Regions from separate parts of the Enterococcus saccharolyticus subsp. saccharolyticus genome, predicted to be linked through region 2. Evidence: predicted binding sites of a transcription regulator. Region 2 holds the regulator's gene; the other holds the start of a gene.

Region 1 (16,967 bases), 860 kb from region 2:
TGTCAGTTTCTCATCCGTATAGGCATTATCCAGATAAGCGTTCATATTTTCAGGTGAGTTTTGTTTAGCAAAAGTATCGTTAAAGGTTTCAAAACTAATTTCTTGTAGTGTTTTTAAATCATTTACGGTGCATTTCTCTAGTCGAAGGGACATGTTTTTCTCCTTTCTGAACGTTTCTTTTTATCATACGTGTAATTTTTTTTGGATGCAATACCTTTTTTTCATTACCTTTCTATAAGAAAAAAGTTACAAGATAGAAGATTTTCATTCATAATTTGTTCATATTTCTTGGTTATGATAAATGCATACCAATAAAACAACCCTAACATTTTTTCATTTTTACTCCTATGTCTGCCAATCCCCGTTGGCAGACATCTTTTTTTACTTTACCTAGTTTCTAAAACTAGATATAATGATTGTATAAATTATATTTACTGAATTTAAAAAAGAGGTGCATTCTTTTGGATGAGCTACAAGCAGATATTTATGAATGGGGTGAATCGCTGGTTCATTTTCATTTGCCGCGTTGGGATGAATTACCTGAGTTAGATTTATATATGGATCAAGTGATTACGTTAGTCGATCGGTATCTGACGCCGGTGATTCGAACAGACAAACATACGCTTTTAACTTCTTCGATGGTGAATAATTATGTCAAAAAAGGGATGATTCCCCCACCAGAGAAAAAACGCTATACGCGTCGTCATGTGGCCTTTCTCGTTGCGATTACGTTACTAAAACAAGTCTTAACCATTCAAGAAATCAAAGATGGGATTTTATTTCAAGGAAGGGTGGTTGGGATTCGTAATGCCTATAACCTTTTTTGTGAAGAACAAGAAAAAGCCGTCCAACATGTTTGTCTCCAAGCGATGGGGAAACCTGAACAAACGGAAACAGAAAAAATTGCCGTGGAATATTTAGCAGTCAAAGCGGCTACAGCTTCATTTGCCAATAAATTACTTGTAGAAAAAGTAATTGAGATGGAAAGCCAATATTTAGAAAAAGGTGAACACAATGACTAAAGAAAAAATTGCATTACTCGTAGATTCAGGGACAGATGTGCCACAAGAAATGATTGATAGCTATGGGATTTTTATGATTCCGTTAAAGATTATCTATAAAGAACGTACCTATACAGATAAAATAGACATTACACCAGAACAAGTTTATGCGCATTTAAAAGAAGAGGTACCAACAACGTCATTACCCGATGGCCAAGCAATTCAAGAAATTTTTGATGAAATTAAAGCGCAAGGGTATCAAAAAGTTTTGGCAGTAACGATTTCAAGTGGTTTAAGTGGCACGTATAATATTTTACGTTTATTAGGCGAAGAACAGACAATGGACGTCTATGTCTTAGATACGAAAAGCATTGGGATTGGTGCTGGATTACAAGCGATTCATGCCGCAGAATTAATTGACCAAGGAATGGGATGGTCTGAATTAATTGCTCATTTGGAGAAAAAAGTTACGGAATCAAAAGTATATTTTAATGTGGCAACGTTAGAGTATTTACAAAAAGGTGGACGGATTGGTTTAGTCACCTCTTTAGTTGGTACCGCCTTAAAGTTAAATCCTACCATTTCTTGTAATGAAGAAGGTGTCTACCATACCGTTGCTAAAACACGTGGACGCAAAAAAAGTTTAGAAAATATGGTTCGTTTGGTGAAAGAATTCGTTGGTGATCATCCTTCGTTCCGTGTCGCTGTAGCCCAAGGTGATGCGATGGAAGAAGGTAAATGGTTATGTGAATTTGTCCAACAAACGTTTCCACAAGCTGAATCCGTCTTATTTGGCCCTATTTCACCCGCATTGGTTGTGCATACTGGACCTGGACTTTTAGGAATAGGGGTTCAATTATTAGATTAACCGACGTGCAGACTCAATTTTGAGTCTGTTTTTTTGATAAGAAACACTTTAGAAAAAAAGGAGCAAAATGTGTTTTAATGAAACCATCCGCAAAATCATGTATAATGGGTACGATAGTCAAGATGTGAGCGCGTAATAAATAAAAAACGAGGTGACTTTTTTGTGAAAAAAATATTAGTTGTAGATGATGAAAAACCAATCTCAGATATTGTCAAGTTTAATCTTACAAAAGAAGGTTACGAGGTATATACAGCGTATGATGGCGAAGAGGCACTTGAAAAAGTGAACGAAATTGAGCCAGATTTAATCTTACTTGATTTAATGTTACCAAAAATGGATGGTTTAGAAGTAGCACGCGAAGTTCGTAAAACGTATGACATGCCAATTATTATGGTGACTGCTAAAGATTCAGAAATTGATAAAGTTCTTGGCTTAGAACTAGGCGCAGATGACTACGTAACCAAACCATTTTCCAATCGTGAATTGGTGGCTCGTGTCAAAGCAAATTTACGTCGAGGCTCTTCTGCTGGCAAAGAAGTCGAAGAACCAGTCAACACTGAATTATCCATCGGCGATTTAACGATTCACCCAGATGCTTATATGGTAACCAAATATGGTTCTGCTATTGAATTAACCCATCGTGAATTTGAATTACTCCATTATTTAGCCAAACATATTGGGCAAGTAATGACACGCGAACATCTTTTACAAACTGTGTGGGGCTATGATTATTTTGGTGATGTACGTACAGTCGATGTAACAGTCCGTCGATTACGTGAAAAAATTGAAGACAATCCAAGTCATCCAAATTATTTGGTGACACGCCGTGGCGTAGGATATTACCTACGCAATCCGGAACAGGAGTAAGCATGTATGAAGAATAAAGTTCGCTTTTTTCAATCAGTGAACTTTAAAATCGCCCTGACATTTATCTTGATTTTGTTAATTTCAATCGAGATTATCGGGGCGTATTTTATTCGCGGATTGGAACGTTCAACTATTGAGAGTTTTAAAACAGGTATGAATTCCCAAGTCGAGACACTGGCTGGAACTTTGGGAAATTACTTAGGACAAGATGGGTCGAATAGTCAGCAAATCGATAGCGAAATTCAGCGGGTCTTAGATAATAGTGATTCGCCAGATATTGTTGAAATGAAAGTGGTCGATCAAAAAAGTATTATTCGAGCTACAACCAATGTTAGTGATCGTAATTCAATTGGTAAGAAAAATGAAGATCCGTATATCAATGATTTCGCCAATAAAAATATCACCGCTATTGATGATTCGACAGGCGATCGGGTACAAATTAATGTTCAAGTAATTCAATCTGCCGGAGATACGGTGATTGGTATACTTTATGTGAAAAGTAATCTTGAACAAAAGTATAATGAAATTAATAATATTGCGTTTATTTTTGTTACAGCATCTGTCATTGCGGCGATGATTTCCATGTTGGTCGCCGTCTTAGTTGCCCGTTCGATTACCCAACCGATTGGGGAAATGCGTGAACAAGCATTACGGATTGCGAAAGGGGATTATAGTCATAAAGTAGAAGTTAAAGGGCGCGATGAGCTTGGTCAATTAGCCGAATCATTTAACCAACTGGCTGAGCGTATTGAAGAAACGCAAGAAGCGATGGAATCGGAACGAAATCGACTGAATAGCGTGTTAGCCCATATGACAGATGGAGTGGTGGCGACTGACCGACGAGGAAAAGTTATCACCATCAATGAAATGGCTTTGTCGTTATTAAATGTCAAACAAGAAGAGGCAATTGGTCAGTCGATTCTAACCTTATTTGAAATGGAAGAAGACTATACCTTGCGTAAATTATTGGAAAATCCAGATGAAATTTTGCTGGAACGTCCATCCAATGATTTGAGTTTAGGAAATTTAATCTTGCGGGTTGATTTTTCAATGATTCGTCGTGAATCAGGATTTATTTCTGGTTTGGTCGCAGTCCTACATGATGTCACTGAACAAGAAAAAACGGAACAAGAACGTCGTGAATTTGTTTCCAATGTCTCACATGAGTTGCGCACGCCGTTAACGAGTATGCGTAGTTATATTGAAGCTTTAAATGAAGGCGCCTGGCAAGATCCCGATATTGCACCTAGCTTCTTGAAAGTAACGCTAGATGAGACCGATCGGATGATTCGGATGATTAATGATTTGTTGAATCTTTCGCGAATGGATAGTGGCAATGCTGGGTTACAATTAGAATTTATTAACTTTAAAGAGTTGGTTCATTTTGTTTTGGATCGTTTTGACATGATGGTCACAAACCATGAAAAGAGTTACGTAATTCGCCGTGAATTTACAAAACGTGAGTTATGGTTAGAAGTTGATACTGACCGAATGATTCAAGTTATTGATAATATCATGAATAATGCCATTAAGTATTCACCCGATGGCGGTGTGATTACTGTTCGTTTGGTTGAAACACACAACAATATTATTTTAAGTGTGACCGACCAAGGATTAGGTATTCCGAAAAAAGATTTAACGAAAATTTTTGATCGTTTCTATCGTGTCGATAAAGCTCGTGCGCGCAAACAAGGTGGAACAGGGCTTGGTTTAGCCATTTCTCGTGAAGTCTTGAAAGCGCATGGTGGTACAATCTGGGCAGAAAGTCGTGAAAACGTTGGCTCAACGTTCTTCATTAGCTTACCATATGAACCTTATGAGGAGGATTGGTGGGAATGAAAATCACAGAAAGAATGGTCCGATTTGCCTTATGTATGATGATTGCGTTGAGTTTTTACCTGTCGTACCTTATCTGGTGGAGCCCAGCAACAAAGACCACCTTAGTCAATGAAGTCGAGAGTGAGTCACAAGCTGAATTGAACGTCAAAGAAGCTTCGGAGATTTTTTTACCTTTGCGTTTGACGCGAATTGAAAAAGAAACGATTGCTGAAACGAATACCGAAAGTCTGATTAAAAAATTCCAAACCAATATTGCTGATGCCCAGTTTGAAACAGCGTATAGTAAAACTTACGACTCTGTAGATGATTTTATCGCCCAAACGCAACTAGATGAAGGCGTCGAATTGGTTTATGCAGCCGCTTTTCCGATTCAATCGTATTTGGATACCTTTCATGTAACGATTCCAATGCCAGATGAAATGAAAGCAGAAACAGGTTTTTTACGGATTCAAATTGATTTTAATAAAGAAAAAATTCGTTTTTTAAATCGTAATAAATTGACTGTTTTAGAAGCAAATGTGGTCACTGGTATGAATGAATTTAAGCATACCATTAAAAATAATGCTGCAGTGTGGATCGATGTTTTTCGTGATCCGCAATATAGTTTGTATCAATACTATACAAATGAACCAATCACTTTAAAGATGTATAGTTACATTTCTTCGACACGTCCGTATACGGTTTTTCGGGATTCTTTTTTCAGTAATCCCAAAAACGTTCGCAGCAATGATGGCACCGCAAATCTAAATTTTTATGATGGCACCGAGTCAATGACTATTCAGCAAGAACAGCAACAAATTGATTTTCGGAGTGTCATTCGTACCGATAGTCAATTTGACAGCTATGCAAAAAGTTATGACTATATTCGAGGCTTAGGGACCAATTATGGTTCGTTGCGATTATTCGACCAAACGAAAAATACCTCTGATTACCGTATTTTTGTCGAAGGCTTTCCTGTATTTAGTGATAAAGCGGAAGGGAAAATGACGGTTCGTTTTAGCGAAAATGGGCAAGTTAATCAAAAAAATATTGAAATTAAAGCGAATTTAAATACCATTCAAGTACCTATTCCGTCAGATCGAGAAGTGACCTTACCTGCGAGTTATGATGTTGTACAAAATTTATATGCACATGGCGCGCAATATGACAAACTAGAAATGATTTTAATCGGTTATGGTTGGAAAAATATCCAAGATACAGGTGTCGTCGATTTGGAACCAAATTGGTACATTCAATACGATAATACATGGTATAGTTATGCACAGTTGTTAACGCATTTAGCAGAAAGCGGGGAGAAAAATGGATTTTAAACGAATCGAATGGATTTTTTTCTTAGCTTTTCTTGGGGTAAATATCTTTCTCATCAGTATTTATCGAGAAGCGCGCTCGGAGCAGAACATTGTGTCTCGTTCCAATCAAAAAATTCCGATTGAACAACGTTTAGCATCTGAAAATATTAAGTCGGAAGGAAAGTTTTCCAAAGAAAAAATACTTGGCTACTATTTAAGTGCCGAACCCACCAATATGGATGAACAAATGGAAAAAGAACGGGCAAATGGAACCGATTCGGAGTTGGTAAATGGTCAAACAACAATGGACGGTGCTGTTTTAAATCATGTGGTCAATGATGGGGCTTATTTACGGAATAATGGTCGTATGACTGATATGTTACAAAATTACTTTGAACGAACCAATAATTTGATGTTTCAAAAAGAATATACGTATATTCCAGAATGGGATCGTTTAGACGGTGATTATATAGAATTATTTGCGGCCCAAACCTATGAAGGTATTCCTATTAATGATACATCCAGTCGTTTAGGAATTACGGTTCGTAAAGAAGACGATTTATTGACAGTAGTGAGTTATACCCAAACGCATGTCGATCATTTAACACCATTGCGTGAAGCGATGACCTTATATTCGGAAGAAGATGCGGTGAATACGTTATACATCAATAATAAAATTCCTAGCAATGCCACATTAAAATGGCAACAACTCGCGTACACCTTAACTTTAAAAGTACGTGGGAAAAATGTCTATGTGCCGGCTTGGTTTGTTGCGATTGAAACACCTGATGAAACGGTTCAAATTGAACGAGTGAACGCTTTAACGAATCGAATTATTACAAATACAACCGTGCGCACAGTGGAAAATACGTAAAAAGATAGGTATAATGGATTCAATGTTTAAACTTAGAGAGGAAGTCACACGCAATGGAGAAACAAAACGCATTTCAAATTAGCATCTTAGCAAGTGGAAGTTCAGGAAACTCGTTGTTTATTGAAACCGAGAAGAAAAAAATCTTGGTAGATGCTGGTCTAAGCGGAAAAAAAATTACTTCATTGTTAGGTGAAGTCGGGCGGAAACCAGAAGAGCTAGATGCTATTTTAGTTACGCACGAACATCGCGATCATATTCACGGTGTGGGCGTTCTTGCGAGGAAGTACAAATTAGATGTGTATGCCAATGAGAAAACGTGGCAAGCAATGTCACCGTTAATCGGTAATGTCGCTGTAGAACAGCAACACATTTTTGAAATGGGTAAAATTTTAACCTTTGGTGATATGGATATCGAAAGTTTCGGTGTCTCGCATGATGCCGCTGCCCCACAATTTTACCGTTTTTATAAAGATGGCAAGTCGTTTGTTATCTTGACGGATACAGGATATTGTAGCGATTATTTGCGTGGAACGATTCGTGGTGCAGATGCGTATTTAATGGAAAGCAATCATGATTTAGAAATGTTGCGTATGGGTGCCTATCCATGGAATTTAAAACAGCGTATTTTAGGTGATCGAGGTCATTTATCAAACGAAGATGGCGCCTTGGTCATGACCGATATTTTAACGGATAATACGAAACGAATTTACTTAGGACATCTTAGTCGTGAGAATAATTTAAAAGAATTAGCCCATATGACGATGGAAAATGTCTTGTATGAACACGATTTAGGGGTTCGTGAAACGGTTCATGTGTACGATACAGATCCAGATAAAGCAACCGAATTATTTGTCATTTAAAAGAAGGGCACACTGCTCTTCTTTTTTGTTCAGAAAGGATACAAAAATGTTTGATAATGAGAAAGTAAAAACATTAAATGATTTAGAAATGCTTGTGTATGACTATGTTTTAAAACATATGGAATCTGTGCTCACGATGCCAATTCGAGAATTGTCTGCGGCATGTCATGTCTCAACGTCAACAATTTTTCGAATGTGTCATAAATTAAATTTAGCAGGTTTTTCAGAATTAAAATATGCGATTAAGCAAAAAATCGCAGCAGATACACCGTTTCATCTCGATCATTTTTACCATGAAACTTCTCAAATTGATAATTTTTTAAAACAAGTCAATCAAGAAAGTTATCGAAAAACATTGGATGTCGCTATTGATATGATTATCAAAGCTAACCATATTATTTTTACAGGAATTGGAACGAGTGGTATTTTAGGCACTTATGGCAGTCGTTATTTCATGAATTTTGGATTAAATTGTTATAGTCTAACCGATGCATTTGCGCCTGTTTCACCACGCTTGCAAGAGCAGACGTTGGTTATTGTGTTATCTGTGTCCGGAGAAACGCCAGAAGTTCTGGACAAAGTGAAAGAATTCAAACGATATGGTGCCGCGATTTTGAGTATTACCAATGATGAACATTCAACGATTGCGCGTTTTTCTGATTATAATTTGTCCTATTATATGCCGGAAATCATTTACGGAAGAAGTGAAAGTCTAAATATTACCACGCAAGTACCGGTGATTACATTGCTAGAAGTCTTAGCGCAACAAGCCAGTCATAAAATTTATCTGACAAATCAAACAGATTCTGCTCATGTGTAGAATCTGTTTTTTTTCTTGGAACCTGTTTCTATCTTGTTTCCAACTCTTTTTTTAAGAAAACTTTTTGTTTATATTTAGTAATGTAAACGGATACCTAAGCAGAGGGGAGAAAAAATGGAAGAAAAAAATTTAGAAGCAATCATGGGATTGATCATGTATGGCGGGAATGCTAAGAGTGATGCGATGGAAGCTATCGCAGCTGCAAAGTCAGGAAATTTGGCATTAGCCAATCAAAAAATGATAGATGCTGAAGCGTCGTTGGTGGAAGCTCATCATGCTCAAACAGGCTTGTTGACTCAAGAAGCACAAGGAAATCAGATGACCGTGACATTATTAACTGTTCATTCTCAAGATCATCTGATGACAGCAATTGCTTTTAAAGATTTAGCAAAAGAAATTATTGATTTATATCGTTATATCTACGAAAATAAGGAATAAGAGAGACTGCTATGAATGATTTTATGAATGAAAAAGTATTGCCACCGATTTTAAAATTCGTGAATACGAAAGCGATTACAGCGTTAAGGAACGGAATGTTATACACAATGCCATTTACGATTGTGGGTTCGATTTTCTTATTGCTTTCCAGTTTTCCCGTTCAGACTGTTGCTGATTGGGTAAAAGATTCGGGACTAGGTGTTTATTTTGACCAAGCATACGGTGCATCATTTGCAATTATGTCAATCTTTGCGGTTATGGGTATCGCGTATTCGTATGTGAAAAATGAAGGTTTTGAAGGCTTACCTGCTGGGATGATTGGGTTAGTTGTCTATTTGTTAACGATGCGTTCCACAGTAACGGATGCGGAATCAGGAATTACAATCGGCAATGTCATTGATAAAAGTTGGACTAGTGGACAAGGAATGAGTAGTGCCATTTTAGTAGGATTATTCGTTGGTTGGGGATATTCATGGTTCTTAAAACGAGATATTCGGATTAAATTACCCGAACAAGTACCTGCCAATGTTGCAAATTCCTTTACAGCACTTATTCCAGCATCGGTGTTAATTACAGTAGCGATGATTGTTTATGCTATTTTTGATATTGTGATGAAAACGACCGTTGTTGAATGGATTTATGATGTGATTCAAAGTCCAATGCAAGGTGTAACAGACTCTCTGGGCGGCGCATTATTACTTGGTTTTTCAACTCCGTTTCTTTGGTTTTTTGGTGAGCATGGTTCGACAATTGTTGGTGGGATTATGGGCCCAATTTTACAAGCCAATTCTTTGGCAAATTCCGATATTTTAAATTCAGGCAAAGAATTAACTTTAGCCAATGGTGGACACATTGTCACACAGCAATTTTATGATCAATTCATTAATGTTACAGGTGCAGGCATGACGATTGGTTTAGTGATGTTTATGGCAGTATTGGCACGTTCTGCGCAATACCGACAATTGGGACGGTTATCGTTAGCACCAGCCTTTTTTGGTATTAACGAACCTATTGTGTTTGCTACACCGATTGTTATGAATCCGATTATGGTCATTCCATTTATTTTAACACTAGTTGTTTCTAGTATGATTACTTACTTTGCTTTGTACACTGGATTAGTACCACTATTTACTGCCATTCAAGTGCCATGGACAACACCACCTGTTATTTCTGGTTTTTTAATTAGTGGATGGCAAGCAGCATTATTACAATTAATTGTTTTAACAATTGGTTTCTTTATCTATTTCCCATTTGTCAGAAAAATGGATCAAATTAATGTAGCACAAGAACAAGGGGAAGCAATTTAAAAAAAGAAAAGGACGTGTAAATATGTTAAGAAAAGATTTCTTATGGGGCGGCGCAGTTGCTGCACATCAATTAGAAGGCGGTTGGCAAGAAGGCGGAAAAGGAGTCAGTGTCGCTGATGTTATGACAGTAGGTGCCCATGGTGTTCCTCGTCGTATTACAGATGGAGTTATCGAAGGAGAAAACTATCCAAATCATGAAGCGATTCAGTTTTATCATCATTATAAAGAAGATGTAAAATTGTTTGCGGAACTAGGCTTAAAATGCTTCCGTACATCGATTGCTTGGACACGTATTTTTCCAAAAGGAGATGAAACAGAACCAAACGAAGCTGGATTACAATTTTATGATGATTTATTTGATGAGTGTCTAAAGCACGGTATTGAACCCGTGATTACCTTATCTCATTTTGAAATGCCGTATCATTTAGTTACGGAGTACGGTGGTTTCCGTAATCGTAAAGTGGTTGATTTCTTTGCTCGTTTTGCAGAAGTTTGTTTTACTCGTTACAAAGACAAAGTGAAATACTGGATGACATTTAATGAAATTAATAACCAAGCAAATTACGTAGAAGATTTTGCACCATTTACCAATTCTGGTTTGAAATACGTTGAAGGAGAAGACCGTGAACAGATTATGTACCAAGCAGCGCATTATGAGCTTGTTGCTAGTGCAAAAGCTGTTGCAATTGGACATGCAATTAATCCTGATTTTCAAATTGGTTGTATGATTGCGATGGTTCCAATTTATCCATATTCTTGTGCGCCAAAAGATATGATGGCAGCAACAGTTGCCATGCAACGTCGTTATTGGTTTACAGATGTTCATTGTAATGGAGAATATCCAAGTTATATCGATGCGTACTTTGAACGTAAAGGCTATCAATTAGATCGTACAGAAGAAGATTTTGATGTGCTGAAAAAAGGAACCGTTGACTATATTGGTTTTAGTTATTACATGTCATTTGCAATTAAAGACAATGGCAAAGCACCAGCCTTTGATTATGATGAAGCACATGACCTAGTGCGTAATCCAAATGTTGATGCGTCTGATTGGGGGTGGCAAATTGACCCAATGGGCTTGCGTTATGCAATGAACTGGTTTAATGATCGTTATGAGCGTCCATTATTTATTGTCGAAAATGGCTTTGGAGCGATTGATGAAATTGATCCTGAAACCAATCGTGTCGAAGATGATTATCGTATTGATTATTTAAAAGCGCACATTGAAGCAATGAAAGAAGCCGTTGAATATGATGGCATTGATTTAATGGGTTATACGCCATGGGGCTTTATCGATTTGGTTTCTGCTGGAACAGGCGAAATGAAAAAACGCTACGGCTTTATCTATGTTGATAAAGACAATAAAGGCAAAGGAACGTTGGCACGTAGCAAGAAAAAGTCATTTGATTGGTATCAACAAGTGATCGCAACCAATGGCGAAGAATTATAAGAAAAAACCGTCTAGCGTAATTGCTAGACGGTTTTTTAAATGGAAATGCCCATTGAATGGACAATCACATTGACAACTACAACAAGCGTATTCATACCAACATGAGCGAGGACAGAAGTCCAAATTTTTCCAGTGTGATAATAAAGGAAACTAAAGAAAAAGCCCAAAGAAAAATACAACAATAAATGACCGTCTTGGTGAATAAGCGCAAATAAAAAGGCACTGATACTAATTGCGAACCACACATTGATATATTTTTCTAAAAAACCAGTAATCGCACGACGGAAAACGAACTCTTCCATGATAGGACCACCTATCATGACAGCAATCGCAAATAGTGGTTGTTGTAAAACTACTTTAATAATATTTTGCGTATTTTCAGAAGTAAGCTCTTGGCCAAATAATTGTTCCGCTTGCAAGACAATATTTTGTAAGAAAATAGCAGCGAAGATACCACCAAAACCAAAGCCGATAATTTTCAGCCAATTGACGTCTCTTTTTTCAAACGATAAGTATTCTGTTTGCTTCACATATAAGCCGATTAAGATGATCGCACCTAAAAGATATAAAATGGTGGTTGCTAACACTTGGATAGATATAGGTAAAAAAGCAGGTGTTAAGAAAGCAGCGGCATAACAGAAAATGGTTAAGAGACTATATTTTTTGATAGACATAAAATCCTCCTCTCATATGTCTTCTATTATAGCAAACTAAAAATGAATTGTTTTACCAATTTTGACTTTTATCAAAAAAATGATTCAAAAGACTTGCATTTTAGAATGAAAATAAGTAATATTAGTTTTGTAAGTTAGCACTCTACAAGAGAGAGTGCTAACGTTAATAAATCAAAACTATCAGAAATTAATTGGAGGGATTTATCGTGTTAAAACCATTAGGTGATCGTGTATTGATCGAAGTCGCAAAAGAAGAAGAAAAAACTGTCGGAGGACTTGTTTTAGCATCTGCAGCCAAAGAGAGACCGCAAACAGGAACGGTTATCGCTGTCGGTGAAGGTCGCGTCTTAGATAATGGTGAACTAGCAGCTGTACCAGTCCAAGTTGGTGACACTGTATTATTTGAAAAATATGCTGGTTCAGAAGTAAAATACGACGGTAAAGAATATCTGATTTTTTCAGCAAAAGATATCGTCGCAATTGTAGAATAAGCAACAAAGAGACAAAAAATATAAAAAAATTTTTTGAGGTGAAATGAATCATGGCAAAAGACATTAAATTCGCAGAAGATGCTCGCGCAGCAATGCTTCGTGGTGTAGATAAATTAGCAGATACAGTAAAAGTAACATTAGGCCCTAAAGGTCGTAACGTTGTTTTAGAAAAATCTTATGGTTCACCATTAATCACAAACGATGGGGTAACGATTGCAAAAGAAATCGAATTAGAAGACCATTTTGAAAATATGGGGGCAAAATTAGTTTCTGAAGTTGCTTCTAAAACGAACGATATTGCTGGTGATGGTACAACAACAGCAACTGTTTTAACGCAAGCAATCGTTCGTGAAGGCTTGAAAAACGTAACAGCTGGTGCCAATCCATTAGGCATTCGTCGCGGGATTGAATTAGCAACTAAAGCTGCAGTCGAAGAATTACACAATATTTCTTCAATCGTAGACTCGAAAGAAGCAATTGCTCAAGTAGCCGCTGTTTCTTCAGGTAGCGAACAAGTAGGTGATTACATCGCTGACGCTATGGAAAAAGTTGGGAACGATGGCGTAATCACAATTGAAGAATCAAAGGGAATTGAAACAGAATTAGATGTGGTTGAAGGTATGCAATTTGATCGTGGTTACTTATCACAATATATGGTAACAAACAACGATAAAATGGAAGCAGAATTAGAAAATCCATACATCTTAATCACAGATAAAAAAATCTCAAACATTCAAGATATCTTACCTTTATTGGAACAAATTTTACAACAATCAAAACCATTGTTAATTATTGCGGATGATGTTGATGGAGAAGCATTACCAACATTAGTCTTGAACAAAATTCGTGGAACATTTAACGTAGTAGCAGTGAAAGCACCAGGATTTGGTGATCGTCGTAAAGCAATGTTAGAAGATATTGCTATCTTAACTGGTGGTACTGTTATCACCGAAGATTTAGGTTTAGAATTGAAAGATGCAACGATTGAGACATTAGGTCAAGCAAGCAAAGTGGTTGTTGATAAAGACAACACAACAATCGTTGAAGGTGCAGGTACAAAAGAAGCGATTGCAGCACGTGTACAAGTGATTAAAAATCAAATTGCTGAAACAACTTCTGATTTTGACCGTGAAAAATTACAAGAACGCTTAGCGAAATTAGCTGGTGGGGTTGCCGTAATTAAAGTCGGTGCACCAACTGAAACAGAATTAAAAGAAATGAAATTACGTATTGAAGATGCCTTGAATGCCACTCGTGCCGCTGTAGAAGAAGGCATGGTTTCTGGTGGTGGTACTGCTTTAGTGAATGTAATCAATAAAGTAGCTGCTATTGAAGCTGATGGTGATGTGGCAACTGGTATCCGTATCGTTTTACGTGCACTAGAAGAACCAGTACGTCAAATCGCTGAAAATGCAGGATATGAAGGGTCAGTAATCATTGATCGTTTGAAAAATGCAGAATTAGGGATTGGTTTCAATGCGGCAACTGGTGAATGGGTAAACATGTTAGAAGCAGGAATTGTTGACCCTACAAAAGTAACTCGTTCAGCATTACAAAATGCCGCTTCTGTCGCTGCATTATTATTAACAACAGAAGCAGTTGTTGCTGACAAACCAGAACCAGCTGCACCGGCAGCACCAGCAATGGATCCATCAATGATGGGCGGAATGATGTAATATCGAGAAACACTTAACATTGTTTCTTAGTAAAGAGGAATGAAGCGACCAACAAAATCATTAGTGATTTTGTTGGTCGCTTTTTTATTTGATCGATGCAAACAATTGATTTATTACTTTCTGCACATTTTTATTTATATATACCAATGACAAAAGAGAAGCTACGCATGCTTCCATTAGTTGATTTACAAGGGCCACGTTATGAGTAGTTGGATGAGATGATTGACTTCTTAGTGAAAAATAAGTATAAGCTAACAGAAATAAAATTGGGCTATCAATGGCAAAAAAATGCCGATAGTTTGCTAAAAATAACAAAATGAAATAACGAATTTTCTTTATTCAATAAATTGCTAAATGATAGTACAAGAAATTTCATCATTTCGTGTTTTATTTTTTTTTATTAAACAACAAAAAGAATCATTTTGTGAAAATGATACGAGAATTGCTTTTCTGAAGAACGCTTGCTAAAATAGGGAAGAATTGAACAAACTAGAAGAAATGGTACAAAACTGGTGGTAGATGAATGATTAAAGACAAAATGTTAGGTGCACAGGCAATGAATCCATTAGGTAGTTGTCAGATTGAACTTATTTTTGATTCAGAAGCATGTGTTATTGACTTCCGACTGAAAGAGATGAATACAATCTTTGCAACATATTTAGATTGGAAGCAAGAAATGGTAGGAGAAAAGCTATCGACGCTTTTTAAAGAATTTCCTCATGAAGAAAAAATTTGGTTGTCTTTATGCAATCATGCAATACAGTACAAGAAGACGCGGGAGTTAACGTATTCTATGGCAAGTGCCAAGCGTTGCTTAACACTTAGCGCAATGCCTCTAGGTCAGAATCAGATGGTTCTTTTTTTACGACCAGCAGATGAACAACTTGCTCGTCAAAAAGAAGCAGAAGCGCGTATGGAAGTATTACGTGTTGTAGAACCACTATTTGAAAGTAAAAATTATGCAGTCGCTTTGTTAGAATTTAAAGAAGGCGTCTATCGTTATGTTAAAAACAATGACTTATACACGCAGTTGACCGGACTAGATGATTTAGCAGAAAAATCTATTTCAGTTGTGTTTAAATCAGCGTTGCGCCAAAAAATAGAACATTATTTGGATGAAGCTATCCAAACGAACCGCTTGGTGCAATATGAACGCAGTTATGAAGTCAATGAACGTGAATTTACGTTGTATACAGAATTAACGCCAATTGTTAGTACGTATGGCATTCCCTATATTTTATCGTATAGTAAGGATGTTTCAGAAGTAAATAAATTCAAAAAAGAAAATCGTCAGTTAAGTAAAAGATTACGCGCAATGTTTGACCAACATGCGGCAATTAAAATCATTTTTGATGTAGAAACAGAGAAAATTTTGTCAGTGAATCCTTCTGCTTGTGAGTTTTATGGGTATACAGAAGAAGAATTTTTGAACTTACATCTTTCAGATATTAATCAATTATGTTTAGAAGAACTATATAAAGAACATAACAATAAAGGGCATGGCAATACCTTGCTCAGTTCGATTCCACAAATTTTAAAAAATGGTGAAGTCCGTTTATTAGATGTATATTGTAGTACGATTTGGGATGGCAGCGAACGAGTCACTTATGCGATTGCTTATGATGTCACGGATCGAGAGATGTTGCGTCAAAAATTAATACATGAGGAAGAGTTGTTACGCATTACGCTACAGTTGATTGGCGATGGTGTGATTGCGATGGATAAACAAGGGAATATTACCAGTTTTAACGATGAGGCTGAAAAAATTACCGGATGGCAAAGTCATGAAGTATTAGGGCAATCGTTTGCGGATATTTTTACCATTTACGATGAAAAAACACGGGAGAAAATTGATTTATCAGATCATGCGATTGTGTATAAAGAATCCCGAGTGACGCTGGAAAATACGGCGTTGCTTTTAACCAAAGAAAAACGATGGTTGCCGATTGCAAAAAGTGAAGCATCGATTAAAGACCAGCATGGTCAGTATCAAGGCGTCGTAATCGTGTTTCGAGATATCCAAAAAGAAATGGAACAACTCCAGCAAATCAAGTTTTTAAGCTATCATGACCCGATTACGAAATTATACAATCGTCATTATGTTGAAAAACATTTTTCATGCTTTAGTCAGCCGAGTAATTTTCCAATCACGGTTATTATGGCGGATGTTAATGGCTTGAAATTGACAAATGATGTATTTGGCCACAAAGCAGGCGATGAATTACTGAAAGAAATTGCGGAAGTTTTTAATGAAGTATTTACGGAACAACACATTATTTCTCGTTGGGGTGGCGATGAATTTGTCGTCATTTTACCTAAAACCCAGTTACAAGAAGCCGAAGAAATGGTTGAAAAAATTCATCAAACGACCATTAATGTACCGAGTATTGTCGGCGTGAATGCCAGTGTGTCATTAGGCTTTGCGACAATTACGGATACCAAAAAAACAATTATGGAAGCGATGAACGAGGCGGAAGAATATATGTATCATCAAAAATTACTTGATGGAAAAA
Region 2 (16,967 bases):
GAAATAATAATATGCGTAAAATAAGGAGCAATCTCAGGTGTTAAAGTTAATTTCGTCCGTTGTAGTGAAGGTGAACCATTGGTGATTAATACTAATTGATACTTGTCTTTTAATTGATCTAACACCGCAAAAGTTTCTGAATAGACAAATGGATGTTTTTTACGTTCAACGACAAATTGTTGCGCAAGTTGTTTACCTAACACCTTATCGTCAATACCACATGCTTTTAAACCATTCGTCCAAGCATCGACTTGATACTTGTTGATTAATTGATGCATTTGTTGGAATTCTACACCTGAATCATCAAACGTGCCCCAAAGTCCTTCAAAAGGATTGATTCCAATCATTTGTGTGAATGGATAAGTTGGATAGCTTTGGTATAATTTTGTTGCTTCTTGTCTAACGGCCTCTTCAAATCTTTCTGGATCAAGTGATGCAACAGTTTTACAAGTTTCTTGAAAGGCCGTTTTAATACTTTTTTTATCCCATAATAAGGTATCATCTAAATCAAAAAAAATAGTTTTAATCATCTGTTTTCCCCTTTGTAGAGCCATAATTAGCTACATTCTAACAAAGATTAAATGAAAAAGGAATAACTTTATTTCGGTAGTAAGAATTTTTCGAAAACTTCATTCCCAATAAACAGTCCTTGTTGTGTGAGCCGAATTCGATCATCTTCGACAACTAACCAATTGTTCTCGATTAATTCTGGTAAAATGTTTCCATAAACATCCATGAATGAACGATTAAATTTTCTAGCAAAGTGTTGTTGTGAAATTCCTGATCGTTTACGGAGTCCTAAAAACATTTCTTCTTCAATTTGATTGTCAATCGTTAATGGTTCTGTTTCAACAATCGGCAAGTTGTTTTCACGTAATGGCCGTAGATAATGTTGAATCGGTCCAAAATTTTTATAGCGCTCATTTTTTAAATACCCACTGGCGCCTGCACCAAATCCGTAATAATTTTCATTGTTCCAATAGACCAGATTGTGTTGGGATTCTTTCCCTGGAATAGCGAAGTTACTAACTTCGTATTGGTAATGTCCAGCTTTTTCCATAGCTTCAATGGCTTCTTCAAACATTTTACTCTCAACTTCTTGCGAGGGTAATTCTAATCGACCTTGACGCACCCAGTTCATAAATTGTGTTTTATTTTCTAAAATCAACGAGTACATTGAATAATGAGGTAAACCTAATTCAATGGCTCGATGTAAAGTATCGCGAAAATCTTCGAGTGTTTGTCCAGGTAGCGCATAAATTAAATCAATACTCACATTATCAAATTGATTTTTTTCAAGTACACGAATGGTTTCATAGACATCTTCAGCGGTATGTTTACGACCGATTTTTTTTAATAAGCGATTATTGAAGGTTTGTACGCCCATCGATAAGCGATTCACCCCATGATGTTTCATTACGTGCAATTTTTCTTCTGTTAAATCACCAGGATTGGCTTCAACTGTAAACTCTTTGGTGGTATTAGTAGGGAGTAAACGATGAATTCCTGTGAATAGAACATCTAATTGGGCAGCGGATAAAGAAGTAGGCGTACCTCCACCAATATAAATAGTTTCAGAACAATCGGTGGGATGAAGTTGTAGCGTTAATTCAATTTCTTTTAGCAAAGATTGAATGTATTCATCCACAGGTTGCCCTTCTAAAAAAACTTTATTGAAATCGCAGTAATAGCAGATGTGTTCGCAAAAGGGGATGTGAATATAAGCCGATGTATTTGTCACTCGGGGTGTTTCTTCAAACATAAATGTGTTTCCTCCATTATCACAATTTCTGTGATCCATTGTATTCGACAAATAGTGTACCATACTTTATTAACTAGACGATATATAGAAGACTTTTTTGGTGTAAAAAAGAAATTAGCACTCTGATGGATAGAGTGCTAAAATTTGAGTGTTTCTTCTTGACTTCTATTTTAAATATGATATATTTATACATGTAGTTAGCACTTAGAAGATAAGAGTGCTAATTAAGAGGTGATAAATTTGTTAACAGAAAGACAAGAAAATATCTTGCGTCTGATCATCCAAAATTATACAAATTTAGGCCAGCCAGTTGGCTCGAAAAAATTAATGGAGGATGGCATCGAAGCAAGTTCAGCGACGATTCGTAATGAGATGAAGACGCTTGAAGATTATGGACTGCTTGCAAAAACACATTCTTCTTCAGGTCGAGTTCCTTCAATGACTGGTTATCGGTATTATGTCGATCACCTATTGACACCTTCGAAAGTAGATAGCGGAGAAGTTGCACTGATTCGTCAGTCTTTTGGGAAAGAATTTCATGAGATTAATGAAATTATTCAACAGTCTGCGAATATTTTATCTACCTTGACAAGTTATACTGCATTGTCACTTGGACCAGATGTAAAGGATCGAAGACTCACTGGTTTTCGAATTGTTCCTTTAAACAATCGCCAAATCATTGCAATTATTGTCACAGATAAAGGAAATGTGGAAAGTCAAATCTTTTCAATTCCTAAAAATTTAAGTAGTGAAGACCTTGAAAAAATGGTTCGTATTATCAATGATAAATTAATCGGGCAACCGCTCATGAATGTTTATCATAGGTTACGAACTGAAATTCCGATGATTCTGCATAAATATTTTCAAACGACTGATGGCGTGTTAGATTTATTTGATGGCATGCTAAATCATATTTTTGAAGAGAAGGTTTTTGTCGGTGGACGAATGAATTTATTGAATTTCGAACACAGTCAAGATGTGGAACAATTTAAGTCGATGTATTCTTTTATGAAAAACTCAGAAAACTTAAATCAGTTATTAGCTCCACGTGATGGTGCCATACAAATTCGTATTGGGACAGAACTTGGCGATAACCTATTGAATAATATGAGTATGATTCAGGCAAGTTATGATATTGAAGGACACGGAAAAGGAACCATTGCTTTATTAGGGCCTACTAGCATGCCTTATTCAAAAATGTTTGGTTTAATCGATGTATTTCGCCAAGAATTAGCTTTAACCTTAGCCAATTATTATCGATCATTAGATTCTGATAATTAGCTAGTTAATCAATAGCATGATTTCAAATAGAAGGGAAGTTAGTCCATTGTCAGAAAAAGAAAAAGTTTCTGAAGAAGTAACGGAAACAAATGAAGTAGAAGAATCGACAGTAGACGAATCTACAGAAGAAACAGAAGTTGTTTCTGAAGTCGATGAACTGAAAAAACAACTAGAAGAAACTGAAGACAAATTCTTACGTGCACGCGCTGAAATCGCAAATATTACAAATCGTAATCGCAATGAAAGAGAATTGTTGCAAAAATATCGTTCGCAAGATTTAGGTAAAAAATTATTACCGGTGATTGATAATCTAGAGCGTGCGATGAATAGTGAAGTAACTGATGAACAAAGCGTCAGTTTGAAAAAAGGTGTGGAAATGGTGTTAGAAAGTTTACGCCAAGCATTAAAAGAAGAAGGAATCGAAGAAATTCCAGCGACAGGTGTTGCTTTTGATCCAAATCTACATCAAGCTGTACAGACTGTACCTGCATCGGATGATTGTCCAGCAGATACGATTGTTGAAGTCTTACAAAAAGGCTATAAATTACATGATCGTGTGTTGCGTGCAAGTATGGTTGTTGTGGCACAATAATAAAATTGATAATTTGATTGAAATGAATACAAACAAAGGAGATCTTTAATATGAGCAAAATTATTGGTATTGACTTAGGTACAACAAACTCAGCTGTTTCTGTATTAGAAGGCGGCGAAGCAAAAATTATTACAAATCCAGAAGGAAACCGTACAACACCATCTGTTGTGTCTTTCAAAAACGGTGAAATTCAAGTTGGTGAAGTAGCAAAACGTCAAGCAGTGACAAACCCTAACACAATTTCATCAATTAAACGTCATATTGGTGAAGCAGGTTATAAAGTAGATGTAGAAGGTAAATCTTATACACCACAAGAAATCTCAGCAATGATCTTACAATACATCAAAGGTTTTGCAGAAGATTATTTAGGTGAAAAAGTGGAGAAAGCAGTTATCACTGTCCCTGCATACTTTAACGATTCACAACGTCAAGCAACAAAAGACGCTGGTAAAATTGCTGGTTTAGAAGTTGAACGTATTGTCAACGAACCAACTGCAGCAGCTTTAGCTTATGGTTTAGATAAAACTGACCGTGATGAAAAAGTCTTAGTATTTGACCTTGGTGGTGGTACATTTGACGTATCAATCCTTGAATTAGGTGATGGTGTCTTTGACGTATTATCAACAGCAGGTGATAATAACCTTGGTGGGGATGACTTTGATAACAAAATCATTGACTACATGGTAGAAGAATTCAAAAAAGAAAACGGCATTGACTTAAGTAAAGATAAAATGGCTGTTCAACGTTTGAAAGATGCTGCTGAAAAAGCGAAAAAAGACTTATCTGGTGTAACAAGCACACAAATTAGCTTACCATTTATTACAGCTGGTGAAGCTGGTCCATTGCACTTAGAATTAACATTAACTCGTGCGAAATTTGATGAATTAACTGCTGATTTAGTAGAACGTACAAAAGTTCCAGTACGTCAAGCATTAAAAGATGCAGGTATTTCTCAATCTGAAATTGATGAAGTAATCTTAGTTGGTGGTTCTACTCGTATTCCTGCAGTAGTTGAAGCTGTCCGCAAAGAAACTGGCAAAGAACCAAACAAATCAGTAAACCCTGATGAAGTAGTAGCTATGGGTGCTGCTATCCAAGGTGGGGTAATTACTGGTGATGTGAAAGATGTCGTATTACTTGACGTAACTCCACTTTCATTAGGTATTGAAACAATGGGTGGCGTATTTACAAAATTAATCGATCGTAATACAACTATTCCAACAAGTAAATCACAAGTATTCTCAACAGCCGCTGATAACCAACCAGCAGTAGATATTCATGTATTACAAGGTGAACGTCCAATGGCTGCGGATAACAAAACTCTTGGAAGATTCCAATTAACAGATATTCCACCAGCACCACGTGGAATTCCTCAAATCGAAGTAACATTTGATATCGATAAAAATGGTATTGTAAATGTTTCTGCGAAAGATTTAGGTACACAAAAAGAACAAACAATTACAATTAAATCTTCTTCAGGTTTATCAGATGATGAAATTGAACGTATGGTGAAAGATGCTGAAGCAAATGCGGAAGCAGATAAAGCACGTAAAGAAGAAGTAGATTTACGTAACGATGTGGATGCTTTACTATTCACTGTTGATAAAACATTGAAAGAATTAGAAGGTAAAGTTGACGCAGATGAAGTGAAAAAAGCTGAAGATGCACGCGATGAATTAAAAGCTGCTGTTGAAGCGAACAACATTGAAGAAATGAAGACAAAACGTGATGCGTTGAATGAAATCGTACAAAACTTAACAGTTAAATTGTATGAACAAGCCGCTCAACAACAAGCACAACAAGATCCTAATGCTGCTCAAGGTGGCGCAGATGATGTGGTTGATGCCGATTTTGAAGAAGTAGATAACGACTAAGCTCGTTACTTGTGAAAAAGCCAAAGTCATCCGCTTTGGCTTTTTCTTCTGGATTGAAGAGATGAAAAGAAACATTTTTTCAACGGATTTTTTCAAAAGGATGTTCCTTCTTTCGGTTTTATGATAAAATACGAAAGACTGTTAAAAGCAAGAAAACGGAGGGAAGCCAATGGCAACAAAACGTGATTATTACGAAGTCTTAGGTTTACAAAAAGGGGCTTCGGACGACGAAATCAAAAAAGCGTATCGTAAGCTTTCCAAAAAATATCATCCAGACATTAATAAAGAAGCTGATGCTGAAACGAAATTTAAAGAAGTTTCAGAAGCATATGAAATTTTAAGTGACCCACAAAAACGTGCAGCATATGATCAATATGGACATGCTGGTACAGATCCAAACTATGGTGGTGGCGCTGGTGGTTTCGGTGGTTTTAATGGCGGCTTCTCAAGTGCTGGTGGATTTGGCGGCTTTGAAGATATCTTTGAATCATTCTTTGGTGGAGGCGGACGTACAGTAAATCCAAACGCCCCACGTCAAGGAGAAGATTTACAATATTCCATTAACCTAACATTTGAAGAAGCAATCTTCGGTGTAGAAAAAAATATTCAATACAAACGTGATGAAACATGTCATACGTGTAGCGGAAATGGTGCGAAACCAGGTACACAGCCAGAAACATGTCATAAATGTCATGGTTCAGGTACGATTAATGTCGAACGTCAAACACCACTTGGTCGTGTCATGAGTCGTCAAACATGTGATGTTTGTCATGGAACCGGAAAAGAAATTAAAGACGTTTGTGAGACTTGTCATGGAACTGGTCATGAAAAGAAAACACACAGTGTGAAAGTAAATGTTCCTGCTGGTGTTGAAAACGGCCAACAAATGCGTTTAGCTGGTCAAGGTGAAGCTGGTACTAATGGCGGACCTTACGGCGATTTATATGTGATTTTCTATGTAGAAGAAAGTGATATCTTTGATCGTGATGGCGCAGAAATTTATTATGAATTACCATTAAACTTTGTCCAAGCTGCTTTAGGAGATGAAGTAAACGTACCAACCGTTCACGGAGAAGTAAAACTAAAAATTCCTGCAGGTACCCAGACAGGAACAAAATTCCGTCTACGCGGTAAAGGTGCACCTCGTTTGCGTGGCAATGGCAATGGTGACCAACAAGTAACAGTGAAATTAATTACGCCGAGAAACTTGAATGAAAGTCAAAAAGAGGCATTACGTAAATTCGCTGAAGTTAGTGGACACCAAACAATTGAACAACAACCAGAAGGCTTTTTCGATAAAATGAAAGATGCCTTTGGTAAGAAAAAATAATTAAAAAGCACTAGTCATGTAAAAGTGATTAGTGCTTTTTTAATGCATCTTTTTTATAAAAATAGATTGTTTTCTAGTCATGTTTTCCATGCCAGAAAGTAATATTTCGATTCCAGAGAAAGTTTATGAACGTTACTTTACAAATGATTCATCCAGTTCAACATTAGTCGTGACTTTAGAAAATGAGGCAACACCTGCGACAGTAACCACGGATGTAATTAAACGATTAGAAGAAAAAGGAACAATGGAAGATTTCGGTGAATATGTGGTCTTTGATACCGCCTTGTTAACAGATGGGATTAGTCAAATTTTAGGAACGATTACGTTATTCATTTCCTGTGTTGCAGGTATTTCGCTCTTAATTGCGGGAGTAGGGGTGATGAGTATGATGTATATTTCTGTTTCTGAACGAACCAAAGAAATTGGCATCCGTCGTGCATTAGGTGCTACTCGCAATTGGATTCGTTTACAATTTCTTTTAGAGGGTGTGACGCTGACTTTAGTTGGCGGCATTATTGGCTATATTATCGGCATTGCATGTGCTTATTTGATTGGTTCTCTAATCGATGTTTCTGTATCAATTGATTTCTTTACCATTGCGTTAGCAGTAGGTGTTTCTAGTGGAATAGGCATTATCTTTTCAGTCATACCTGCTTCAGAAGCGGCGAAAAAAGATTTAATTGAAATATTACGATGAAAAAAGACGTCACATTCGTTTAAAGATGTGACGTCTTTTTTATTAGATATTTAATACTTTGTCTAAGAAATCTTGGGTACGTTCATGTTGTGGGTTGTTGAAGACTTGTTCTGGTGTACCGTCTTCTAAGAAGTTACCGCCATCAATAAACATGACACGATTTGCCACTTCTTTCGCAAAGCCCATTTCATGCGTAACGATAACCATCGTCATCCCTTGTTTCGCTAGTTTTTTCATAACGTTTAATACATCACCAACCATTTCTGGATCAAGTGCTGAAGTTGGTTCGTCAAACAACATGATATCTGGGTTCATCGCTAAGGCACGAGCAATTGCGACACGTTGTTTTTGTCCCCCAGATAAATTATCGGGATACATATTTTTCTTATCCGCTAAGCCAACTGTTTCAAGTAGTTTAGTGGCTTGTTCTTCGGCTTCTTTTTTTGGAGAACCTTTTAAGTCCATCGGTGCTAACATAATATTTTCTAGCACGGAAAGATGAGGGAACAAGTTAAAGTGCTGGAATACCATACCGATATGCTGACGCACTTGGTTAATATTAGTTGTTTTATCCATTAAATGTGCACCATCAATGATGATATCGCCGCTTGTAGGCTCTTCTAAGCGGTTTAAACAACGTAAGAATGTAGATTTACCAGAACCAGAAGGACCGATGATACAAACGACGTCACCCTCTTTAATTGAAGTGCTGACATTATTTAAAACAGTATTATCTCCATATTTTTTTACGAGATTTTCAACAAGAATTTTTTCTTTCATCTTAGTTCACCTTCTTTTCTAACACTTTAGCAAGTTTAGTTAAAGCCGTAATCACAATCAAGTACATGATTGCAATGATTAAGTAAACATACGTACTTTGCATTGTTCTTGCCACGATAATTTTACCAGTTTGGAGTAATTCAACCACACCGATAACAGAAATAATTGTTGTATCTTTTAATGAAATAACAAATTGGTTAACGAAAGATGGAATCATAATACGAATAGCTTGTGGTAAAATGATTTTTTGCATTGTACGAGTATAAGAAAGACCTAAGCTTCGAGAAGCTTCCATTTGTCCTTTTGGTACGGCGTTAATCCCACCACGGACAATTTCTGCAATATACGCACTTGCATTTAAGGTTAACGTAATGACCCCAGCTGCGAAGTCGGGAATTGTTACACCAATCGCATCAGATAAACCAAAGAAGATAAAGAATGCCAATACCATCATTGGAATACCACGAATCACATCGACATAGATTGAAGCAAAGATACGTAAACCTTTGATAGGTGCGACACTGAATAATCCAAAGATAATCCCCACAACTAAAGCTAATGCAAAGGAAATTAATGCTAAACCAATTGTTTTACCAAGTCCTGTTAGTAAGACTTTATAATTGTTTTTGATTAATCCCATAAAGGTTGATTCATTGACACTACTTTCAGCTTTTTTACCATCTTGAATGTAGCGAGAAACAATTTCATCATATTCCCCAGTACGTTTCATTTCAGCTAAAGCTTCGTTAAACATTTCTAGTAATTCAGGATTTTGGCCTTTTTTAACGGCAAACCCGTACTCGCCACCTGTTTCACGTTCGATTGGTGTTTCTAGTTCTTGACCTTGTGCAATCGCATAACCAATGACTGGATAATCATCCATTAAGGCATCAATTGCTCCTACACGAACAGCATCATATAATTGATCGGCTGCATCATAATACTTAATTTTATAACCATAGTTGTCTTTATTTTTTTCTAAGAAGTCAGCACTCTCTGTCCCAACTTTAGCACCAACTGTTTTACTATCTAAATCTTCATAAGAAGCGATGCCTGTTGTTCCAGTTTTCACTGCTAGTTGAATTCCACTTTCAAAGTAAGGCTCTGAAAAATCAAATGATTCTTTTCGTTGATCGGTGATTGACATTCCTGCAATCATACCTTCTGCTTGATTGCCTTCAACGGCTTGAACAGCACCAGAGAAACCAATGTGATTAAATTTAATAGTAAATCCTTGTAATTCAGCGGCACGGTTTAGTAAATCAACGTCAATCCCAATGTATTGATTGTTTTCATCTTGAAACTCAAATGGCGCAAAGGCAGAGTCACTGGCAATGACATAGACATCTTTTTTCGGTTCAATTTTTTTCATCTCACCAGAGGCAGCTTTTTCTTCCGAACCAGATGTGATATATTTTGCGACAATTTTATCGTATTCGCCAGATTCTTTCATTTTCTTTAGTCCAGCATTGAATTTGTCCAATAATTCTTTGTTTTCACCTTTTTTAACAGCGAAACCATAGGAATTACCAGCTTGAGGTTCACCAATTAATTTTAATTGTTCCCCTTGATTGATGGCATAACCTAAAACGGGATAGTCATCAAAAATTGCAACGGCTGTTCCATTTTTAACAGCACCATATAAACCAGTTGCATCATCGTAATTTTTGATATCAAAATCATATTTTTCTTTGTTGTCTTCTAAGAAAGTTGCACTTTCTGTCCCAACTTTAGCACCAACTGTTTTTCCTTTTAAATCATCCAAGGAAGTGATGTCTTTGTTGTCAGCTTTTACAGCCATTTGAATCCCACTATCAAAATATGGATCTGAAAAATCAAAGCTTTTTTTACGCTCATCTGTAATACTCATCCCAGCAATCATTGCATCAAGTTGATTTGATTGTACTCCTTGTACAGATGAATCGAACCCAAGAGGGCGCAAATCAACGTCAAAATCTTGATCGTCAGCGATAGCGTGCAATAAATCGATGTCAATCCCAACGTATTGATTTTTTTCGTTTTGAAATTCAAAAGGTGCAAATGTGACATCTGTCCCTATTTTATACGTTTTTTCTGCAGCAAATGTAGTTGTGCTTGCAAAAAAGAATAACGTCATAACAAACGAAAATAATGAAATGAATAGAGTTTTTCTTTTCATATTAAATAATTCCTCCTAAGTGTCAGATATTACAAAATTATATATCAAAGCTTTTATACTAGGCAAGAAAATAGCCGAAATTTGCGAAAAAATATCTTTGTTTCTGACATTAAGTGTGAGAAATATCAATATTTCATGGTTTTATTGGGGAAAAGTTATAAAAAATAGCGAAAGTATGTTCGCTGTGTTAAAATAATAAAAGTAGATGGTGTTTGTTTTAAGACGCTTAAAGAAGAAAGAAGGCATGCAATTTATGATTGAAAGAGATACTACTCATCATTTTGAATTAGTCTCCAACTATCAACCTGCAGGAGATCAGCCAGAAGCGATTAGAGAATTGACGGAAGGCGTGCAAGCAAACAAAAAAGCACAAATTTTACTAGGTGCGACCGGTACAGGTAAAACGTACACAATTTCAAATGTTATCAAAAATGTAAATAAACCAACGTTGATTATTGCGCATAATAAAACATTAGCTGGCCAATTATATGGCGAATTTAAAGAATTTTTTCCAACGAATGCGGTAGAGTATTTTGTTAGTTATTATGATTACTATCAACCGGAAGCCTATGTTCCTTCAAGTGACACCTATATTGAAAAAGATTCCAGTATTAATGATGAAATTGATAAGCTGCGACATTCTGCAACCAGTGCATTGTTAGAACGCAACGATGTAATAGTTGTTGCATCAGTGTCGTGTATTTTTGGTTTGGGGTCACCAATGGAATATCAAAAACAAGTTGTTTCTGTCCGTGTGGGAATGGAAATTAGCCGTGATGAATTGTTACGTTCATTGATTGATATTCAATTTGAAAGAAATGACATTGATTTCCAACGTGGTCGTTTTCGTGTCCGTGGTGATGTGGTAGAAATTTTCCCAGCTTCGCGTGATGAACGTGCGTTACGTGTCGAATTTTTTGGCGATGAAATTGATCGTATTCGAGAAGTAGACGCATTAACAGGAGAAGTTTTAGGAGAAACCGAGCACGTGTCGATTTTCCCAGCAACGCACTTTTTAACCGATAGTGATCATATGGAACATGCGATTGCTTCTATTCAACAAGAGTTAGATATGCGCTTAGCCATTTTAAAAGAGAATAATCAGTTGCTAGAAGCACAACGCTTGGAACAACGGACAAATTATGACATCGAGATGTTGCGTGAGATGGGGTACACATCTGGTATTGAAAACTACTCTCGTCATATGGATGGACGACATGAAGGAGAACCGCCTTATACGTTGCTCGATTTCTTTCCGAAAGATTATTTGATTGTTATCGATGAATCGCATGTTACGATGCCACAAATTAGAGGGATGTACAATGGCGATAGAGCAAGGAAACAAATGTTAGTCGATTATGGGTTTCGCTTGCCTTCCGCTTTAGATAACCGTCCGTTACAATTGACCGAATTTGAAGAGCATGTGAATCAAATTATTTATGTTTCTGCTACACCTGGACCTTACGAACACGAACAAACGGATGATGTGGTTCAACAAATTATTCGTCCAACTGGTTTGTTAGATCCAGTGATTGAAGTCCGTCCAATTATGGGGCAAATTGATGATTTAGTTGGTGAAATTAATGAACGTGTCGAGAAAAATGAGCGCGTTTTTGTTACCACTTTAACGAAGAAAATGTCAGAAGACTTAACAGATTATTTCAAAGAATTAGGAATTAAAGTGAAATATCTGCATAGTGATATTAAAACGTTAGAACGGACTGAAATTATTCGTGATTTACGTCTAGGTGAATTTGACGTATTAGTGGGAATTAATTTACTTCGTGAAGGATTAGATGTTCCTGAAGTTTCATTAGTGGCTATTTTAGATGCCGATAAAGAAGGATTTCTACGTAGCGAACGCTCATTAGTCCAAACAATCGGCCGAGCTGCTCGGAATGCAGAAGGGAAAGTCATTATGTATGCAGATAAGATGACTGATTCAATGCAACGAGCGATTGATGAAACGTCTCGACGTCGTAGCATTCAAGAAGCATACAATCTGGAACATGGGATTGTACCAAAAACAATCATTAAAGAAATTCGTGATTTGATTTCTATTTCGAAAGTAGCTGAAGAAGTAGCAGATTATGATATTCATTCTTATGAAGAGTTATCGAAAGAAGAAAAAGAATTACTACTCTTAAAATTAGAAAAAGAAATGAAAGAAGCTGCCAAAGCATTAGACTTTGAAAAAGCAGCTACTTTACGTGACACTATATTAGAATTAAAAGCTTAGTTGAACAGGAGGCAAATTATGGCGAACGATAAAATCGTGATTCATGGCGCACGTGCGCATAATTTAAAAAATATTGATGTAACTATCCCAAGAGACCAATTAGTCGTAGTGACCGGCTTATCGGGGTCAGGTAAAAGTTCACTAGCATTTGATACGCTTTATGCAGAAGGGCAACGACGTTATGTCGAGAGTCTTTCTGCGTATGCGCGTCAGTTTTTAGGTCAAATGGATAAACCAGATGTTGATAGCATTGATGGCTTGAGTCCAGCTATTTCTATTGACCAAAAGACAACCAGTAAGAATCCGCGTTCAACAGTGGGAACAGTTACTGAAATTAATGACTATTTACGACTTCTTTATGCACGAATTGGTCATCCAATTTGTCCGAATGATCATATTGAAATTACTAGCCAATCTGTGGAACAGATGGTAGATCAAGTCTTGGAGTTACCCGATCGTAGTAAAATTCAAATTTTAGCACCTGTAGTGACCCAAAAGAAAGGACAACACAAGCGTGTCTTTGAGATGATTCAACGCGAAGGTTATGTCCGAATTCGTGTAGATGGGGAAATCTATGATATTTCAGAAGCACCTGAACTTGAAAAAAATAAAAAACATGATATTGCGATTATTATTGACCGTATCGTGGTGAAAGAAGGAATTCGTTCCCGTCTATTTGATTCGTTTGAAGCAGCTTTGCGTTTGGCGGAAGGTTATGCCGTTGTGGACGTTATCGGACAAGAAGAGTTATTGTTTAGCGAGCATTACTCTTGTCCTTATTGTGGTTTTACAGTTGGCGAATTAGAGCCGCGTCTGTTCTCTTTTAATGCACCATTTGGGGCTTGTGCTGAATGTGATGGTTTAGGAATGAAACTAGAAGTGGACGTTGATTTAGTCATCCCAGATCAAACCAAAACGTTACGTGAGGGTGCGTTAGTTCCGTGGAATCCAATTAGTTCCCAATACTATCCACAAATGTTGGAGCAAGCGTGTTTAGAATTTAATATCGATATGGATACACCTTTTGAAGAATTACCAGAAGAACAACGCGAGATTATTTTGAATGGTTCAAATGGTGAGTTGTTCCATTTCCATTATGAAAATGATTTTGGAGGTGTTCGTGACGTCGAAGTACCTTTTGAAGGTGTCTTAACGAATATCAAGCGCCGTTATCATGAAACAAATAGCGATTTTACACGTGATCAAATGCGTTTATACATGACGGAATTAACATGTAAATCTTGTCAAGGATACCGATTAAATCCTCAAGCCTTATCTGTGAAAGTTAATGACAAACATATTGGTGAAATTAGCGAATTAGCGATTAATAAAGCTGTTCCTTTTGTCGAAGGGTTAGAATTAAGTGAGCAAGAAGCAATTATTGCGCGGCCAATTGTCAAAGAAATCAACGACCGCTTGAGTTTCTTGGAAAATGTGGGATTAGATTATTTAACGTTAAGTCGATCAGCAGGAACCTTATCTGGAGGCGAAGCACAGCGGATTCGTTTAGCGACACAAATTGGTTCCAATCTTTCTGGTGTATTATATATTTTGGATGAACCGTCAATTGGTTTGCATCAACGAGACAATGATCGTTTATTAGATTCATTACGGAAAATGCGTGATTTAGGAAATACATTAATTGTGGTTGAACATGATGAAGACACGATGAAAGCGGCCGATTATTTAATTGATGTGGGTCCAGGTGCTGGTCATGCTGGTGGTGAAATTGTAGCTGCAGGAACACCGGAAGAAGTTGCAGCCAATCCAAAATCATTAACAGGACAATATTTATCAGGCAAAAGATGCATTCCGGTACCAAAAGAACGACGACAATCCAATGGTCAAGCGATTAAAATTACTGGTGCATCGGAAAATAATCTTAAAAATGTCACTATTGCCTTTCCTTTAGGTCAGTTTGTAGCGGTAACGGGGGTTTCTGGGTCTGGTAAATCAACATTAGTCAATGAAATTTTGAAAAAAGCTTTGGCGCAAAGAATTAACCGTAATTCCAATAAACCCGGGCGTTTCAAAAAAATGACCGGTTATGAGAGTATCGAAAAGATTATCGATATTGATCAAAGTCCAATCGGGCGAACACCGCGTAGTAATCCTGCGACGTATACTAGTGTTTTTGATGATATTCGTGATTTGTTTTCTCAAACGAATGAAGCAAAAATCCGTGGCTATAAAAAAGGACGTTTTAGTTTTAATGTAAAAGGTGGTCGTTGTGAAGCATGTAAAGGTGACGGCATTATCAAAATTGAAATGCACTTTTTACCAGATGTTTATGTTCCTTGTGAAGTTTGTCATGGTAAACGATACAATTCAGAAACTCTTGAAGTTCATTATAAAGGAAAGAATATTTCTGAAATCTTAGATATGACAGTTGAAGATGCGGTAGAATTCTTTAAACATATTCCCAAAATCCATCGAAAACTGCAAACGATTGTTGATGTTGGTTTAGGTTATGTAACATTGGGTCAACCTGCTACGACGCTATCTGGAGGCGAAGCACAACGTATGAAGTTGGCAAGTGAGCTTCATAAAAAATCAAATGGTAAAAGTTTCTATATCTTAGATGAACCAACTACGGGACTTCATTCTGATGATATTGCTCGTCTATTAAAAGTGTTAGAGCGTTTGGTAGATGCAGGCAATACGGTTTTAGTAATTGAACACAACTTGGATGTCATCAAATCGGCCGATCACGTGATTGATTTAGGGCCAGAAGGTGGCGAAGGTGGCGGAACAATTCTAGCAACAGGAACCCCAGAAGAAATTGCTCAAGTAAAAGATAGCTATACAGGGAAATACTTGAAGACTGTTTTGGAAAAGCATTAAATTTATAGAAAATTCTAATAAAAAACTTGCGACAATCATAGAGGTTAGATAGAATCAAAGACAGTTGGAATATCCTTAAAGGAGTTCCACCTATAAGTTCTATCCGTTCAAATAGAGAAAAAGCGATCAGAAGCGATTCTAGATGGCTTTTTTTCTTTAAAGAGAATCAGAAAAATTCGCAATGATACGCCCGGAATGATATAATGAAATGTAAACATTGAATTGCAGATGACTGCAATAGATGAGAGGAGCAAGAACGATGGGAGAAAGTTTAGAATTAGTTATTATTACAGGGATGAGTGGTGCTGGTAAAACAGTCGCAATCCAAAGTTTTGAAGATATGGGGTATTTCTGTATTGATAACATGCCTCCAAGCTTAATTCCTAAATTCTGGGAATTAATTAAAGAATCAGGTAAAGTAACGAAAATCGCGTTAGTGGTCGATTTACGTTCTCGTTCATTTTTTGAAGAAATCCAAAGTATGTTAATCGATATTGAAAATACTGCTTTTATTGATACTCGCGTCCTATTTTTAGATGCGTCTGATATTGAACTAGTGTCTCGTTATAAAGAAACACGTCGTACGCATCCGTTAGCGATGGATGGTTTAGTGACAGAAGGGATTCGCAAAGAACGGGCCATTTTAGATGATTTAAAAACGAAAGCATCGATTGTGATTGATACAACGAATTTAACCCCGCGCCAATTACGTGAAAAGATTAATGAGGAATTTCGTCATTCGCAAGATCACGGTTTTCGAATTGAAATGGTCTCATTTGGTTTTAAATATGGGTTGCCAATTGATGCCGATATTGCGATGGATGTGCGTTTTTTACCAAATCCGCATTATATTAGTGAATTACGTCCTTTAACAGGAATGGATAAACCAGTTTATGAATATGTGATGTCTTTTGATGAGACAGAAGCATTTTATCAACAATTTTTAAGCTTATTACAAACAATTATGCCTGGATATGTCAAAGAAGGAAAAAGTAGTTTAACGATTGCGATTGGCTGTACAGGTGGGCAACACCGTTCGGTTGCTTTAACTGAACGTGTGGGTAAAGTTTTATCTGAAGAGTATAAAGTGAATATTACTCATCGTGATAAAGATAAGCGAAAAGAAACGGTGAATCGCTCATGAAAATGAAAACGTACCGTATCAGAAAACCGAAGATTGTTGTTGTAGGTGGTGGTACTGGTTTACCGGTTATCTTAAAGGGATTACGAAATCAAGGTGTTGATATTACTGCTGTAGTTACTGTCGCAGATGATGGAGGGAGTAGTGGTCAATTACGTGATTCTGTGTCAACAATGACCCCGCCTGGAGATTTACGGAACGTCTTAGTCGCTTTATCGGATATGCCTAAATTGTATTCAGATATTTTTCAATATCGTTTTAATAAAGAA

The links. Region 2 encodes HrcA, which represses chaperone genes, less so after heat shock. Its sites were predicted from a motif close to TTAGCACTCNNNNNNNNNGAGTGCTAA; they were not measured.
Region 1: the regulator HrcA is predicted to act here: its motif matches at 12,422-12,448, upstream of groES (co-chaperone GroES).

What each region holds. Positions count from the first base shown of each region.
Region 1 covers NZ_CP118957.1:1,932,160-1,949,126, reverse strand. The annotation lists gene paiA (spermidine/spermine N(1)-acetyltransferase) at 1-153, opposite strand, end outside; gene PYW32_RS10010 (DUF1836 domain-containing protein) at 462-1,022, shown strand; gene PYW32_RS10005 (DegV family protein) at 1,015-1,869, shown strand; gene yycF (response regulator YycF) at 2,032-2,736, shown strand; gene walK (cell wall metabolism sensor histidine kinase WalK) at 2,743-4,575, shown strand; gene PYW32_RS09990 (YycH family regulatory protein) at 4,572-5,885, shown strand; gene PYW32_RS09985 (two-component system regulatory protein YycI) at 5,875-6,738, shown strand; gene PYW32_RS09980 (MBL fold metallo-hydrolase) at 6,792-7,598, shown strand; gene PYW32_RS09975 (MurR/RpiR family transcriptional regulator) at 7,645-8,418, shown strand; gene PYW32_RS09970 (PTS sugar transporter subunit IIA) at 8,533-8,856, shown strand; gene PYW32_RS09965 (PTS sugar transporter subunit IIC) at 8,868-10,163, shown strand; gene PYW32_RS09960 (6-phospho-beta-glucosidase) at 10,186-11,613, shown strand; gene PYW32_RS09955 (CPBP family intramembrane glutamic endopeptidase) at 11,649-12,287, opposite strand; gene groES (co-chaperone GroES) at 12,494-12,778, shown strand; gene groL (chaperonin GroEL) at 12,829-14,454, shown strand; gene PYW32_RS09940 (sensor domain-containing diguanylate cyclase/phosphohydrolase) at 14,978-16,967, shown strand, end outside.
Region 2 covers NZ_CP118957.1:1,076,562-1,093,528, forward strand. The annotation lists gene PYW32_RS05625 (HAD family hydrolase) at 1-530, opposite strand, end outside; gene hemW (radical SAM family heme chaperone HemW) at 599-1,762, opposite strand; gene hrcA (heat-inducible transcriptional repressor HrcA) at 2,003-3,043, shown strand; gene grpE (nucleotide exchange factor GrpE) at 3,060-3,635, shown strand; gene dnaK (molecular chaperone DnaK) at 3,686-5,509, shown strand; gene dnaJ (molecular chaperone DnaJ) at 5,679-6,839, shown strand; partial or broken gene PYW32_RS05655 (ABC transporter permease) at 6,919-7,536, shown strand; gene PYW32_RS05660 (amino acid ABC transporter ATP-binding protein) at 7,579-8,316, opposite strand; gene PYW32_RS05665 (amino acid ABC transporter substrate-binding protein/permease) at 8,318-10,474, opposite strand; gene uvrB (excinuclease ABC subunit UvrB) at 10,728-12,713, shown strand; gene uvrA (excinuclease ABC subunit UvrA) at 12,732-15,557, shown strand; gene rapZ (RNase adapter RapZ) at 15,817-16,701, shown strand; gene PYW32_RS05685 (gluconeogenesis factor YvcK family protein) at 16,698-16,967, shown strand, end outside.